2 regions of the Thermaerobacter nagasakiensis genome follow, and region 1 is predicted to be linked to the other one. Evidence: predicted binding sites of a transcription regulator. Region 1 holds the regulator's gene; the other holds the start of a gene.

Region 1 (7,416 bases):
CCCCGGCCGAACTCCGTCTCCCTCGGGTTCACTCGGGGCCGGACGTCTCTTCATTGCACCTGGAACCCTCCCGGAGGAAGGCAGGGAATGCCCGTGTCGTCCTGGTGGCACCAATACCGGCGGCTGCAGCTGTCCTGGGCGGAACCCGGGATCCTGGAGCTGGTCCTGGAGCAGCCGGAGACGCTCAACGCGGTGGACGCCGAGACCCATACCGAGCTTACCCGCATCTGGAGGGACATCGACGGCGACGCCGGAGTTCGGGTCGTGCTGGTACGGGGCGCAGGGAAGGCCTTTTCGGCCGGCGGCGATTTCCGCCTGGTCGAAGCCATCATGCAGGATCCCCAGGTCCGGGTGCGGGTCTGGAAAGAAGCCCGCGACCTGGTGTACAACCTCATCAATTGTTCCAAGCCCGTGGTCTCCGCCATCGAAGGCCCCGCCGTCGGCGCCGGACTGGCCGTGGCGCTGCTGGCCGACATCGCCGTGGCCGCCCGGAACGCCCGCCTGCTGGATGGGCACGTTCGCCTGGGCGTGGCCGCCGGCGATCACGCCGCCATCATCTGGCCTCTACTGGTGGGCATGGCCCGGGCCAAGTATCACCTCCTGCTGAACGAGCCCGTGAGCGGCGAGGAAGCCGCCCGGATCGGGCTCGTCGCCCTCTGCGTGGACGACGGCGAGGCCCGGGAGGCTGCCCTGAACATTGCCCGCCGGCTGGCCCAGGGCAGCCCGACGGCGATCCGCTGGACCAAGTACGCCCTCAACAACTGGCTGCGGGCCGCGGGTCCGATCTTCGACACCTCGACGGCGCTGGAGTTCCTGGGTTTCACCTTGCCGGATGCCGCCGAGGGCCTGGCTTCGCTACGCAGCAAGCGGCCGCCCCAGTTCGAGCCCAGCTCGCCGCTTTGAGGCACGGGCGCACCTTCGGTAGGGATAGACCCCGCCTGCAGCCCCCACCTCCAACCCACGCCGGCGGAGGGGGACCCGCCCTGGAGCGGGGGCCGGGCTCGCCGCCACACGGGTGGGGCCGCTCGGTGCGTAGGTGCCCCTTCGCGGCGGGCCCCGATTCCGGGCAACATGCTTGGGGGAACGCGGCCGGGTCCGCGTCACCCGGCGACGCCCGCCGTCCCCCGGCACCCTTCGGCTGGGGCGAATCCCTGCAGGCGGGTCGGCGACTTCCGCCTGCAGGGAGCCTCCTCGTCGCTTGTACGGTCGAACCCGCCGCCGGGCTGGTCGTGTCGCGGGAGCGAGAGGGGCTGGGGGCCGTGGGGTGCCCCGTGCTTACTTAACTTACTTAACATAATGTTACTTATACGAAGTACAGGACGACGTCCTGAAGCCAGGTCCCGGGGTCTCACCAGAACCCCGGTGTCCCGCTGCCCGCCGGCCCTCCAGCCCTGGCGGTGGCCACGGAAGGTGGTCGCTCATGGCTTCTCCAGAGAAATCTGCGAATCTGGACGAAGCGACCCAGAGCGGCGGTAAGCCTGCCCATCGCATCCACCGGCTGCGCTGCAACCGGTACCGGTTCCTCCGCCCAGGTACGGCTCCGCCGCAATGTGGCTGCCCGCCACCCGCCCGAAAAATCCCGATCGGCGGACGGTTGCATGCTCACCCGGTGTACCGCTGCCGAGCAGCGGGCCCGCAGGATGCCTTCCGGCAAACACAAGGAATGAATCGCTCACAAGACATCCGTAAGAAAAGGCCGGGAGGATGGCCGTATACCATGGGCGGTGCGGCGGCCGGCAGCGGGCCGCCCTGCACCGGATGTCTGGGGTCCGCGGTGCTCCGCCTACCGGAGAACCTCGGGTGGCAGGACCAGGATCATACCGGGCCGTAGTGCCGGGGATGTCAGGCCGTTGGCCTCCATCACGGCCGCCACCAGATCCCGGGGATCCCGGTCGCTGCGCCCATACCGCTCCACAATGGCCCAGATGCGATCGCCCCGCCGGACGACCACCTGGTTCCCCTGCAATAAGGCAGCCTCCCCAGCGCCATCGCCATTTGCGGTCGACGCTTGCGGTGACCTCCCGGCCCGTGCCGCCGGATCCGCGCCCCCTGGATGACGGGCCACCTTTTGAACCGGCGGCTTGGCCGCACCCTCGTCCGAAGCCACCGCCCGTGCCGGCCAGAGCCCGCCGCCCCAGGCTACGCCCAGGATCACCCCTGTCACAAGAACCAGCGCGGCCACGGTCCGCCCAGGCCGGCCCCATCGGTACCGGCGGCGCCTGAAAGCGCCCGCCGCCGGCCGGCCGCTTCGGCCCCTACCGTCGCCAAAAGGTCTAGCACCCCGGCACTGAACCCGTACTGCCACGGTGATCCCCCCGGCACCGAAACATATGTTCGGGTCCCATCATACCATGGAACATCCGTTCGGTGTCAAGGGGCAAAAATCTGGCGACGGTGCGTCCCATCATGCAGGAATTCCCACGCGGGGTCCGAACAACTGTTTGTGGAACCTGCTTTCGATCCGTACAATGGGTGCAGGGCGGGTGCAGGGCGGTCCGCCGGCGCCCGAAGCCGGCAGCGCCGGCGTCACGGCGCCAAGGTGGTGGAAAAGGCCGATCCACCGGGTTAGGAACCGGGGCGGCCTAAGCAGCGGGAAAAGGGCCCGCGGCGGTGGGAGGTGCCGACTTGGAAGAGCTGACCCGCAGGCAGCGGCAGATTCTCGATTACATCAAGGCGTCGATCCGCGAGCGAGGCTATCCCCCTTCGGTACGGGAAATCGGGGAAGCGGTGGGCCTGAAGAGCACATCCACCGTCCACACATATCTGGCGAGGCTGGAGCGAAAGGGCTACATCCGCCGCGATCCCACCAAGCCGCGGGCCATCGAGGTCCTGGAGGAATCCGGCCTGCGGACGCGGACGGTGCCGGTCCCCCTGGTGGGGCAGGTGACCGCGGGCCAGCCGATCCTGGCGGTCGAGAACATCGAGGACGTCCTCCCCCTCCCGACGGAGCTGGTGCCCGAGGGGGAGGTGTTCGCCCTGCGCATCCGCGGCGACAGCATGATCGGGGCGGGCATCCTGGACGGTGACTACGTCATCGTCCGCCGGCAGGAAACGGCCGACAACGGGGACATCGTGGTCGCCCTGATCGACGATGAAGCGACGGTGAAGCGGTTCTACCGGGAGCGCGACGGCATCCGGTTGCAGCCGGAGAATCCGGCCATGGAACCCATCCGCGTGCGGACGGCCCGTATCCTCGGGAAGGTGGTGGCCCTTCTGCGCCGGATGATTTGAGACCGGGGTGATCAAGGCCGATTCAAGGCCAGGAATGCCCCGGACCGCGGCACCTGACCCGCGGCGCGGCCTCATGCGAGGACCCGTATCCAGAAGTAGACCGCCATGGCGAGGCCGATGAGCAGCTCAAGTGCCAGGCCGGCCACCAGTCCCACCGCTGTCGTCCAGCCGGTGGACAACGCCTGTTGCCATGTCCGGCCGCTGGCCAGTTCACCCACCACGGCCCCGGCCAGCGGCCCCAGCAAGATGCCCAGGGGGCCCAGGATGAAGGTGCCGGCCAGTCCACCTGCAATGGCACCCCAGAAGGCGGCCCGGCTGGCGCCGCGGCGCCGGGCCGCTGCCGGCCCCAGGCCGTATTCCAGGGCCATGCCGGTCACGGTGGCCGCCAACATGACCAGCAGGGCCGTGCCGGAGATTTCCCGAAAGCCCGTGGCGACCGCGTAACCGGCGATGGACAGGAAGACCAGCGGGATCCCCGGGAGAGCGGGGAGGACGGTTCCCACCAGGCCAGCGGCAATGCCGATGGACGCCAGCAGGGCGAGCCACCACGGGCCTCCTCCAGCCTCAGCCGCAATTCCCGGCAGGACCGGCATGATCCCTGATCCCTCCCGTCTGCGGCGCCGTTCCGCCCGTTGCAGCGGCCGGCCCGGCCCGCCACGCCCGGTTCAAGGCCGGCTCCCGTCCAGCCTCCTTGCACCATCTTCCGCGGCGTCCTCGATTGCCGCGTCCTCGATACGTGCCGCGTCCTCGATGCGGCACCCGGCCCGCCGGAGCCGCCCGATCTCGGCCTGCGGCAGGAGGGCCACCAGGCTCCAGCCCGCCGGGACCGGTTCTTCCGCCAGGACGGGGCCCCCGGCATGAATCCGGGACCGCAGGTCGCTCCGGTGGTAGGGCACCTCCACCCGCACCCGGAGGCGATCCCGACCCAGCAGTTCCGCCACCGCAACCGCCAGCCGGTCCAGTCCCTGGCCCGTCAGCGCGGAAACCCGCACGGCCCGGCCGCCAATACCAGCAGGGGCCGCATTTTCGCCGCTCAAGGGGGCCGCCGGCAGGGGATGCGCCGTCGGGATGGCCTCGGGCGGCCTGCCTTCTCCCCTGGGGTCCCTGCTCCCGTCTCCGGATTCCCTTCCCCAGGCCTCGCCGCCGCCGGCCTCCCCGCCCTTGCACTCCGCATCGTGTCCTCGGGTCTCCTCGCCGCCGGCCGCCTCTCCCCTCGCCCCCTCTCCCCCGGCCTCCCCCCGGTCGATCTTGTTCAGCACCAGCAGGCGGGGCTGGACGGCGCCCAGGTCATCGAGGATCTCCTCCACCGTGTCCACATCCACGGGCCACCGCGGCTGGGAAACGTCGACCACGTGGAGCAGCAGGTCCGCTTCCAGGACCTCTTCGAGGGTGGCGCGGAAGGCGGCGATCAGGTGGGGCGGCAGGTCGTGGATGAACCCCACGGTGTCGGCCACCAGAACGGGCCCCAGACCGGGCCACTCGACCCGCCGCACCGCGGGGTCCAGGGTGTCGAACAGCCGGTCGCGGCCCGCCACCACGGCACCGGCCGGGACGGCCCCGAACCGCCGGACCAGCGCGGCGTGCAGGGTGGTCTTGCCGGCGTTGGTGTAGCCCACCAGCGCCACCACGGGCAGCCCCGCCCGGCGCCGCCCCTTGCGCTGGGTCTGGCGCTGGCGGCGGACTTCGGCGAGCAGCCGGCGCAGGCCCGCGATCCGGAGGCGGATGCGGCGGCGGTCGACCTCCAGGCGGGTCTCGCCAGGGCCCCGGGTGCCGATCCCGCCGCCCAGGCGGGAGAGGGCTTCGCCCATGCCGGCCAGGCGGGGCAGCAGGTACTGCAGCTGGGCCAGTTCGACCTGCAGCTGGCCCTCCCTGGTCCGGGCCCGGGACGCGAAGATGTCGAGGATCAGCTGGGTGCGGTCGATCACCTTGCCGCCGATGGCCCGCTCCAGGTTCCGCTGCTGGGCCGGGGTCAGGTCCCGATCGAAGATCACCACGTCGGCTTCGAGCCGCCGGCGGGCCTCCGCCACCTCCTGGACCTTGCCCGGCCCGATCAGGGTGGCGGGCTCCGGCCGGTCCCGCCGCTGGCGGATCTCCCCCACCACCTCCGCCCCCGCGGAGCGGGCCAGTTCCCTCAGCTCGGCCAGCCGCTCCTCGGGCGAGAGGCGCCCGCCCCGCTCCCAGCTGACGCCCACCAGCAGCGCCCTTTCCGGCCGCCGGCGGGGACTTCCGCCGGCGCTGTCGCCCGTCAAGCCGGTTCCTCCTTCCTCCCGCCTGCCCCCCGGCCCTCCCCGCCGCATCTACCCGAATTCTATCAGACACCCCCGCGACGTCCGCGGCGTCACTGGGGGCGGAGGGACCTCGCCTGGACCCCCGCCTCCTATCCCCCGGCGCCGGACGAACACGGCGCCCCGGCGCCCCGAATACACTGGAACGATGCCGGGCCGGAGGTGGTTTCATGGAACGCGTCGTCGTCACCCGCCCGCCCGCGGGCGGCCGGGTGCCGTCCCCGCAACCGCCCCAGCCGTCCTCCCCCGACGAGGTGCTGCGCTGGATCGAGGACGGCCGCATCGCCCCGCCCCAGGCGGTGGTCTACCTGCACCGGCTGGAGCGGGAACCGGCACCGGACACCACGGAGGACCAGCGGCAGCGAGAGCGGGAAATCGAAGCGGCCCTGGCCGAGCTGGACGCGCTGATCGGCCTGCACCACGTCAAGCGGGTGGTCCGGGAGATCCGGGCCTACGTCACCGTGCGGGAGCGCCGGGCCCGGGCCGGCCTGATCAACGAGCCCCTGACCCTGCATATGGTCTTTACCGGCAACCCGGGCACCGGCAAGACCACCGTGGCCCGCATCCTGGCCCGGCTCTTCCGGGCCCTGGGCGTGCTGGAAAAGGGCCACCTGGTGGAGGTCGAGCGGGCCGACCTGGTGGGCGAGTACATCGGCCACACGGCCCAGAAAACGCGCCAGGTCATCCACCAGGCCCTGGGCGGGGTGCTGTTCATCGATGAGGCGTACTCCCTGGCTCGGGGCGGCGAGAAGGACTTCGGCAAGGAAGCCATCGACACCCTGGTCAAGCAGATGGAAGACCACCGGCAGCGGCTGGTGGTCATCCTGGCGGGGTACCGGCAGGAGATGGCCTGGTTCCTCCAGGTGAACCCGGGCCTGCGCTCCCGGTTCCCCATCCACCTGACCTTTCCCGACTATACCGTGGACGAACTGGTGGCCATCGCCCACCAGCTGGCCGGACAGCGGCAATACCGGCTGGATCCCGGCGCCGAGCAGAGGCTGCGGGAGATCCTCCTGTCCCTGCCTCCCGGCTATGGCGAGCGGTCCGGCAACGCCCGCACGGTCCGCAACCTGATCGAGCGGGCCATCCGCCGGCAGGCCGTCCGCTTGCTGGACCGGCCCGGGGCCGGCCGGGAGGAGCTCATGCGCCTCACCGCGGCCGATTTCGACCCGGCCCCCGGCCCCGGGGAGGGGTGGCCGTGAAGACGGCGCTGATCATTGGGCAGGCCAACGCGGGCAAGACCCTGTTCCTGCTCAACTTCGCGCGCTACCTGGGGATCGAACGGGCGGAGATGACCGTCCAGGCGGCCGAGGGCGGCACCTTCACCCGGCCCTGCCACCTGGAACGGGACCGCCCGCTGCTGGTGGGGGACGAGCCCCACACCACCCGCTGCCTGCAGTCGCTGACGGTGTCCGTGCCGGGCCGCAAGCGGGCCCGGGTGGTGGTGCTCACCGACTCCACCGGCCTTCTGGACGGCATCGACGAGGACCGCCAGGTCCGGCTGGCGGTGGCCCAGACCCTGCGGGCCCTCCGGCTGGCCGATGCCGTGCTGCACGTGATCGATGCCGACCGGGTGGGGCGGCAGGGCCGGAGCGCCATCGCCGAGGTCGAGGTCCAGATCGCCCGCTACCTGCCCCTGCGGGCACCCTACGCCGTCCTGGCCAACAAGATGGACCTGCCCGCCGCGCCCGGCGGGCTGGCCACCATCCGGCGGGTCTTCAGCGGCCGGCCGGTGCTGCCGGTCTCGGCCCTGCAGCGGACCGGTTTCCGGGAGGTGCGGCGCTTTGTGGCCCGCTACGTCTGATCTCCTTCCCCTGCTGGCCCGCTGGCGGGAGGGGCTGGCGGCCGGATGGCTGCCGCCCGCCGGTCCTGCCGAGGGGCTGCGGGTCCTGGCGGTGCT
Region 2 (7,416 bases), 330 kb from region 1:
AGGCAGGCGACGGGAATGGGCAAGACCGGAGGGCGCGCGGGGCACCGGCGGGGGCCGGTGCCCCGTGCGCTGGCCTGGGCCGTGCTGGCCGGGGGGCTGGCGCTGGCCTGGGTGGGCATGCAGCGGCAGGCACCCCCGGTGGCCGCCACGGCGGAGGCCGTGGCGGCCACCGGGGCGCTGCTGGAGGCCTGGCGGGCGGGCGAAGCCGCGGCCGCCGGGGCCTGGGTGGCCCCGGCGGCCGCGGGGCCGGGGGGTGCCTGGCTGGCCGGGCTCTCCGCAGGCCTGGAGGGCGGCGTACCGGCCCCGGCCGCGGAGCCGGAGGGCCTGCCGCCGGCGGGTTCCTCCGCCGGGGAAGGGACCGCCGGGTTTCTCCAGGTGCCGGTCACCCACTATACCCTGGGGGCGGCCCGTCCCGATGCCCTGGGCCGCGTCCACGTGGCGGCGGCGGTCGACGTGGCCGGCCCGGCGGACGGCGGCGCGGAAGGGTACGCGGCCCGCCTGGTGCAGGACTTCTTCTGGCGCCGGCTGCTGGAAGGACCGCGCCTGGTCGGGGCGCCGGCCCGGGTGGTGCTGGAGGTGGCGGTCGCGGGGGATCGCCTGGTCTGGCGCCGGGACGGCGGCGCCTGGCAGCCGGGGCTGGGCCTGGCCGACCTGCCCTCGCGGGCGGCTCCCCCGGGGGGCCCGCCGGGGGTGGAGGTCGAGGTCTCCCGCGAGGGCTTCGGCCCGCTGGCCCTGGCCGGGGAGCGGGGCGTCCTGCTGGTGACCCGGGGACCCCGTCCCCTGGTGGCCCTCTGGCGCTGGTCCCTGGACGACCCGGCCGAGGAGCCCGGCCGGGACGTGCTGGTGCTGGACGTGCTCTACCACGCCCGCGGCCTGGGGTGGCAGGCCGGCGCCGCCGGACGGCGGGCGACCCTGATGGTGGAGGCCGAAGACGGGTCCCGCCTTCCCGTGGTGTACGACCTGGAGGCCGGCCGGCCGGCGGATATCGCGTCCCCGGGCGGCGGCGAGTGACCGCTGCCCACCACCTGCCAGGGACTCGGGCCGCCCGGGCCTCCGGGGTGCTCACCACGGGCCTGGGGCCCCGGGCGTCCACCCGCATCCACCCTCTGCGGCCCGGCCGGTTCCGCCAGGCCGGGGATCCCGGCCGTTGCTCCCCGTGACGGGTTTCGCTACTTGGGCGCCTGCCGCCGGTCCCCCCTGCGGCCGACTTTCGTAGGATGGGATGACATCACCCGGGTGGCCTGCAACCTGCCCGGGCAATGCAGGGGAGAGGCCGATGTTGAAGATCCTCGTTGCAACGGGCCGGCCGCTGGTCCGGGAAGGCCTGCAGCGCATCCTGGAGGGCGCCCCCGGGCTGCAGGTGGTGGGGCACGCCGCCGGACCTGAGCCGCTGCTCGACCGGGTGCGCGAGCTGGTCCCCGATGTGGTGCTGCTGGATTTGAGCCTGGCCGCCGGCGACGCGCGGGAGCTGGTGGGGCGGATCGGGCGCATGCCCGGTTCGCCCGTGGTGGTGGGCATCACGGACCGGGCCGACCCCCACTCGCTGCTGGGGCTGGTGCAGGCCGGTCTGGGCGGCTACCTGCTGGCCAACCGGGAAGCGGCCGGCCTGCCCGAGGCCATTCGCGCCTGCACGGCCGGGATCTTCGTGATCGATGCCGAGATCATGTCCGAGCTGGCCAGCGACTCGCCCCTCTACCGTTATGTTCCCGCCCCCGAAGAAGTGGAGCGGGCGCGGCTTTTGAGCCAGCGGGAGCTGGAGGTGCTGAGCCGCATCGCCCGCGGCAAGACCACCACCCAGGTGGCTCGCGAGCTCTTCATCAGCCCCAAGACGGTGCGGAACCACCTGAGCCACATCATGCAGAAGCTGGGGGTGCGCGACCGGACCCAGGCGGTGCTGTTCGCCCTGCGGGTGGGACTGATCCGCCGCCACGACCTTCTGGGATAGTGCCGGACCGCGGTGGCGGGCGGTTCCGCCAGGCGAGGCGCGGAGGCCGGGATCTCCCGGCCTCCGCCTTTCTGGAGGCCGGCTTCCCCCGGGGGCGCTTGTCCCCGCTGCCGGTTGCCGGAGGATGCTCCAGAAATTTTCTCTTCAGGGCAGTCGTTCCTCTTGACGGCCGGTGTCGTCCCCTCCTACAATGGCCTCACCATGGGGAACACACGTTCGGTATCGATCCCGTGGATGGCTTATGCCCGCCTCGAGGGGGCGTGGGCGGTGGCGGCCGGCGTGCAGGACCGGCCGGCGGTGGTGGCCGACGGCCCGGTCGTGGCCGACGTGTCGCTGCCGGCCAGGGCGGCGGGCCTGCGCCCTGGCATCCGGGTCCAGAGCGCCCGGCGGCTCCTCGGCAGCCTGGAGGTGGTGCCGCGGGATGCCATCGACCCCATGGCGGCCCTGGAACCCTTCTATGAGGCGCTGCTGTCCCTCTCGCCCCGGGTGGAGCCGGTGGTTGACCAGCTGGCGGCCTTTTGCGAGCTGGATCCCCGGCAAACGGTGGACGGCGTGGTGGCCATCTTGCAGGCGGCAGGCCTGGGGCGCTACGGCCACCGCCTGGTGCTGGGCCTCGGCCACGGCCGGCTGGTGGCGCGGATGGCCGCCCGGGTGGCGGCGCGGTCCCCGACCGGCGGCGGCGCAGGGGCCACCGGCCGGCAAGCTTGCGGTTCCGGTCCCGCATCGTCCCGCACCGGCCCCTCACCGGTCACCCGGCCCCCGGCCGGCCCTGCAAAAGGGGCGGCCAGGGTTCCCCGGTTCCGGGATGGCAGCCGGCCGTGGCCCGGGAGAGGGGCGTGGCGGGATGCGGAGGCGATGGGCAGGGATGCAGCGGCGCAGCCGGGCCCGCAAGCCGGCTTCCCGGCGGGACGGGGCGGGGCGGCGGGCGGGCACCCGTCCCGTGCCCGGCCGCCCCGGGAAGCCTGTGGCGCAGCGGGGCTGGCGGTGGTCAGCTGCTGCGTTCCGCCCGGCCAGGAAGCGGGCTTTCTAGCCCCCCTGCCCGTGGCCGCCCTGCAGGAAGAGGTGCCGCCGGCGGCTCGCCGCCAGCTGCAGCGCCTGGGCCTGTACACCTTGGGGGATGTGGCCGCGGCGCCGCGGCAGGTGGTGGCCCGGGCGGTGGGCGACCAGGCTCCCCTCCTGCAGGCGTGGTGCCGGGGGGACGACCGCCGCCCTCTCAAGCCGGGCTACCCGCCGCCGGGGGTCACCGCCACCCTGACCGCGCCTCCCGAACTGGGGGAGGAGCTCCGCGCCGGCTGGTGGCCGGCCCAGCTGCCCCGCCTGGCCCGGGAGGTGGCCGCCCGGCTGGCCGCTGCCGGGCAGGCGGGCCGCCTGGTGATCCTGCAGGGGGAACGGTCCCGGGTGGGGCGCTACCTGCCCGTGGCCGCCGCCGGGCAGGACGTCCTGGCCCGCGCCGCCCTGGCCCTGTATCACCGCCTCGTACCGGCCGAACCGGCCCCGGCCCGGCTGGACCTGACGGTGACGGCCCTGGAGCCGGCGGCCCGGCAACTGGCCCTGCCGGCAGCCTTTGACCCCGGTGCCGGCCCCGGCGGCCGGCGAGCCGTCCCCGGTGGTGAACGGCCCGGCACCGGCCGCCAGCGGACGGGCCGTGCCCCGTTCCCGGCCGGGCAAGAGGTCGCCGGCCCGGAGCTGCCGGTTCTCCTGGATGAGCTGGCCCGCCGCTATCCGGGGCGGATCTTCTGGGGCCGGGAACGGCCCGCCACCCGGCGGGAACGCCAGCTGGCCTACTGGGATCCCTGGCGCGGGGCACCCGGCCAGCCGGGCAGGTGAAGCGGTCCGGACGTCCCGGCTGCCGCCCGGATCCGGCCCAGGAGCGGCTGGCCTTGAGGCAACGGTTACTTGAGGCAGCGGTCGCGGAGGCACGGGAGCATGGCCCTGATCGGCAAGCCGGTGCCGGTGGAGGTCGACGCCAGCGGGCGGCCCAGCCGGTTCTTCTGGCGCCGCTGGCACCGGGTGACCGGCATCCTCGACGAGTGGCGGGAAGCAGGGGCCTGGTGGGACGGGGAAGAGGAGCGGCGGGTGGTGCGGGTCCTGGTGGAAGGGGGCGGGGTCTTCGAGCTGGAGCGGGTGGCGGGAAGCTCCCGGTGGGTGCTCTACAAGGTCTATGACTGACACCGCCGGGTGCCGCCGGCAGCCGGCCTGGCCGGTCGCCGCGCAGCGAGCGGCCCGGCAGCGAGCGGCCCGGTGCACCGGCTCGCAGGCCGGGTTGGGCCTCCGGCCGGTCCCGCTTGTCTTGCCGGAGGTCGTGGCAGGGCAGGCCTGACCAGGGTAGAGGGGGGCCGTGGCATGTTCGTCCACCTGCATTGCCATTCCGCCTATTCCTTTCTTGACGGGGCAAGCCCGGTGCAGGCGCTGGTGGAACGGGCCGCAGCGCTGGGCATGCCCGCCCTGGCCCTGACGGATCACGACAACGTGGCGGGCGCCGTGGAGTTCGACCGGGCGGCCCGGGCCGCGGGGATCAAGCCCATCCAGGGGGCCGAGGTCACCCTCCTCCTGGACGAACCGGCCGGGCCGGCCGGCGTCAGGCCCGCCCGTCCCAGGCCGGCCGCCGGCGCCGGGCCCGGCGGCGCCAGGCCCGCCGGTGGCGGGCTCGGGACCGGTGGCAAGCCCGGAGGCGGCGGTCCGGGTGGTCCTGGGGACGCCGCCCCCCGGCCGGCCGCGGAGGGCAGGCCGGAGCCGGTGACGGCCCATCTGGTCCTCCTGGCCACCGGCCCCCAGGGCTATGCCCGCCTCTGCCGGCTCCTGACCCGGGCCCACCTGGACCGCCCCCGGGGCAGTCCGGCCCTTCCCTGGACGGTGCTGCTGGAGGAGGTGGCGCCCGGCGGCGAGCCGCTGGCCGGCCACGGGCTGATCGCCCTGTCCGGCTGCCGCCAGGGACCGGTGCTGCAGGCGCTGCTGCGGGGCGACCGGGCCACGGCGCTGGAGCGGGCCCGGCAGCTGCGGGACGCCTTTGGCCGGGAGAACTTCTTCCTTGAGCTGCAGGGCGGCTGGCTTCCCGGCAACCGCGCCCTCAACCGGGCCCTGGCCGATCTGGCGGAGCACCTGGGGGTCGGGCTGGTGGCGACCAACGACGTCCACTACGCCACCCGCGACCGCTTCGCCGTCCACGACCTGCTGGCCTGCGTCCGCCTGGGGATCCCGGTGGACGAACCCCATCCCCAGCGGCACCTGAACGCCGACAACGACCTCAAGTCCCCCCGGGCCATGGCCCGGATGTTCGCCGGTTACCCTCAGGCGCTTGAGGCCACGCTGGCCATCGCCGAGCGCTGCGCCCCTGCGCTGCCCGAGGGGGGCGTGCCCCGCCCGGCTTTCCCCCTGCCGCCGGGAGTCCGGGCCGAAGCCTACCTGCGGGAGCAGGTGGAGCGGGGCGCCCTCTGGCGCTACGGCCGCATCACCCCCCGCATCCGGCAGCGGCTGGAGCACGAGCTTTCCATCATCGAGAAGCTGCAACTGGCGGACTACTTCCTGCTGGTCTGGGATGTGGCCCGCTATGCGCGCCAGCAGGGCATCCGCTGTGCCGGTCGCGGCTCGGCGGCCGACTCGGCGGTGGCCTACTGCCTGGGCATCACCGACGTGGACGCCATCGAGCGCGGCCTGCTCTTTGAACGCTTCCTCAGCCTGGAGCGGGCGGAACAGCCGGACATCGACATCGACTTCGACGCCCGCTACCGCGACCAGGTGGCGGATTACGTCGAGCAGCGCTACGGCCCCGAGCACGTGGCCACCGTCTGCACCTACCAGACCTACCATGCCCGCGGCGCCCTGCGGGACTTCGGCAAGGTGCTGGGTTTTCCGGAGGCGGTGATCGACCGCATCGCCAAGCGCGTGCCGTACTACCTGTCCCGGCAGCTGGGGCGGGCCCTGGCGGAGGTACCGGAGCTGCGCGACCTTGACCTGCCCCGGGAGCGGTTGAAGCGGCTGGTGGCCCTGTGCGAAGCGGCCGCGGGGCTGCCCCGGCACATGGGGACCCATCTGGGCGGCCTGGTGATCAGCCGCCGGCCGCTTTCGGACCTCTCCCCGCTGCAGCGATCGGCCAAGGGACGCCGGATCCTCCAGTTCGACAAGCGGGGCGTCGAAGAGCTGGGCCTGGTCAAGCTGGATCTCCTACCCCTGCGCACCCTGGGCGCGGTGGAGGAGGCGGTGCAGGTCATCCGCCGGCGCAACCCCTCCTTCGACTACGACCACATCCCCCTGGACGACCGGGCCACCTACCGGCTGCTGGGGACGGGGGAGACCGTGGGGGCCTTCCAGCTGGAGTCCCCGGCCCAGCGGGCGCTGCAGCCGCGGCTCCGGCCCGAGAACCTGGAGGACGTGGTGGCCAGCGTAGCCATCATCCGGCCCGGCCCCATCAAGGGGGACATGGTGGAGCCCTTCCTGGCCCGGCGCCGGGGGCAGGAGCCCGTCACTTACCTGCATCCCAAGCTGGAGCCCATCCTGCGCAAGACCTGGGGCGTGGTGCTCTTCCAGGAGCAGGTGATCGAGATCGCCACCGCCATCGCCGGTTTCACCCCGGGCGAGGCCGACCGCCTGCGCCGGGTCATGACCCACGCCCGCTCCCCGGAGGAGATGGAGGACATCGGCCGGCACTTCCTGCGCCGGGCCCGGCAGCAGGGCGTCGGCGAGGAGGTGGCCCAGGCCATCTTCCGCATGATCCAGGGTTATGCCAGCTACGGCTTCTGCGAGGCCCACGCCGCTGCCTTCGGCGTCACGGCCTACAAGACCGCCTACCTGCTGGCCCACTACCCGGCGGAGTGGTATGCGGCCCTGCTCAGCCTCCAGCCCATGGGATACTACCCGCCCAACACCCTGGGCGTGGAGGCGGCGCGGCGGGGAATCCAGATCCTTCCATTAGACATCAACACCAGCCAGGTGGCCTTCACCGCCACCCCCGGCACCATCCGCATCGGCCTGCGGGCCGTCAAGGGCCTGGGGGACGAACCCGCCGCCGCCATCGTGGCGGAACGGGAGCGGGGCGGCCCCTTCCGCCATCTCATGGACTTCCTGCTGCGGCTGGCGGCCCGCGGCGGTACGGCGGCCGGCCCGGTCCTCGACCGGGAGCAGGTGGCCGCCCTGATCCGGGCCGGGGCCTTCGACGGCCTGCACGCCAACCGCCGCGCCCTGCTCTGGGGGCTGGACGAGGCCCTGGCCACGGCCCGGCAGGCCGCCGGCGGTGGCGACCTGGCCCAAGGACTGGCGGCGGCCTGGTCGCCGCCTGTTGTGGCCGACTTCCCCGATCTGGAGAAGTGGGCCATGGAGCGGGAGGTCCTGGGCATCGACGTCCACCGTCGGCACCTGCTGGCCATGCTCCGGGAGGTGCTGGAGGCCCGGGGCTACCGGCCGGCGGCGGCCCTCCGCGGGTTGCCGCCGGGTGTGCCGGTGCGGGCGGCGGGAATCCCCGTCCGGCCCCACCGCCC

The links. The regulator LexA, encoded in region 1, represses DNA repair genes until DNA is damaged. The targets are predictions, from matches to a motif close to CNAACANNTGTTNG.
Region 2: a site for LexA is predicted at 2,151-2,164, ahead of ACZ5T9_RS09920 (Y-family DNA polymerase). Genes of this name have one in related genera too.

The regions. Positions count from the first base shown of each region.
Region 1 is NZ_AP043740.1:1,986,699-1,994,114, forward strand. Features, by position in the region: gene ACZ5T9_RS08475 (enoyl-CoA hydratase/isomerase family protein) at 88-903, shown strand; gene ACZ5T9_RS08480 (LysM peptidoglycan-binding domain-containing protein) at 1,784-1,966, opposite strand; gene lexA (transcriptional repressor LexA) at 2,626-3,231, shown strand; gene ACZ5T9_RS08490 (DUF456 domain-containing protein) at 3,303-3,824, opposite strand; gene hflX (GTPase HflX) at 3,897-5,480, opposite strand; gene ACZ5T9_RS08500 (AAA family ATPase) at 5,687-6,718, shown strand; gene ACZ5T9_RS08505 (GTPase domain-containing protein) at 6,715-7,320, shown strand; gene ACZ5T9_RS08510 (hypothetical protein) at 7,301-7,416, shown strand, end outside.
Region 2 is NZ_AP043740.1:2,318,689-2,326,104, reverse strand. Features, by position in the region: gene ACZ5T9_RS09930 (hypothetical protein) at 58-1,011, shown strand; gene ACZ5T9_RS09925 (response regulator transcription factor) at 1,277-1,945, shown strand; gene ACZ5T9_RS09920 (Y-family DNA polymerase) at 2,213-3,772, shown strand; gene ACZ5T9_RS09915 (DUF6504 family protein) at 3,872-4,114, shown strand; gene ACZ5T9_RS09910 (DNA polymerase III subunit alpha) at 4,289-7,416, shown strand, end outside.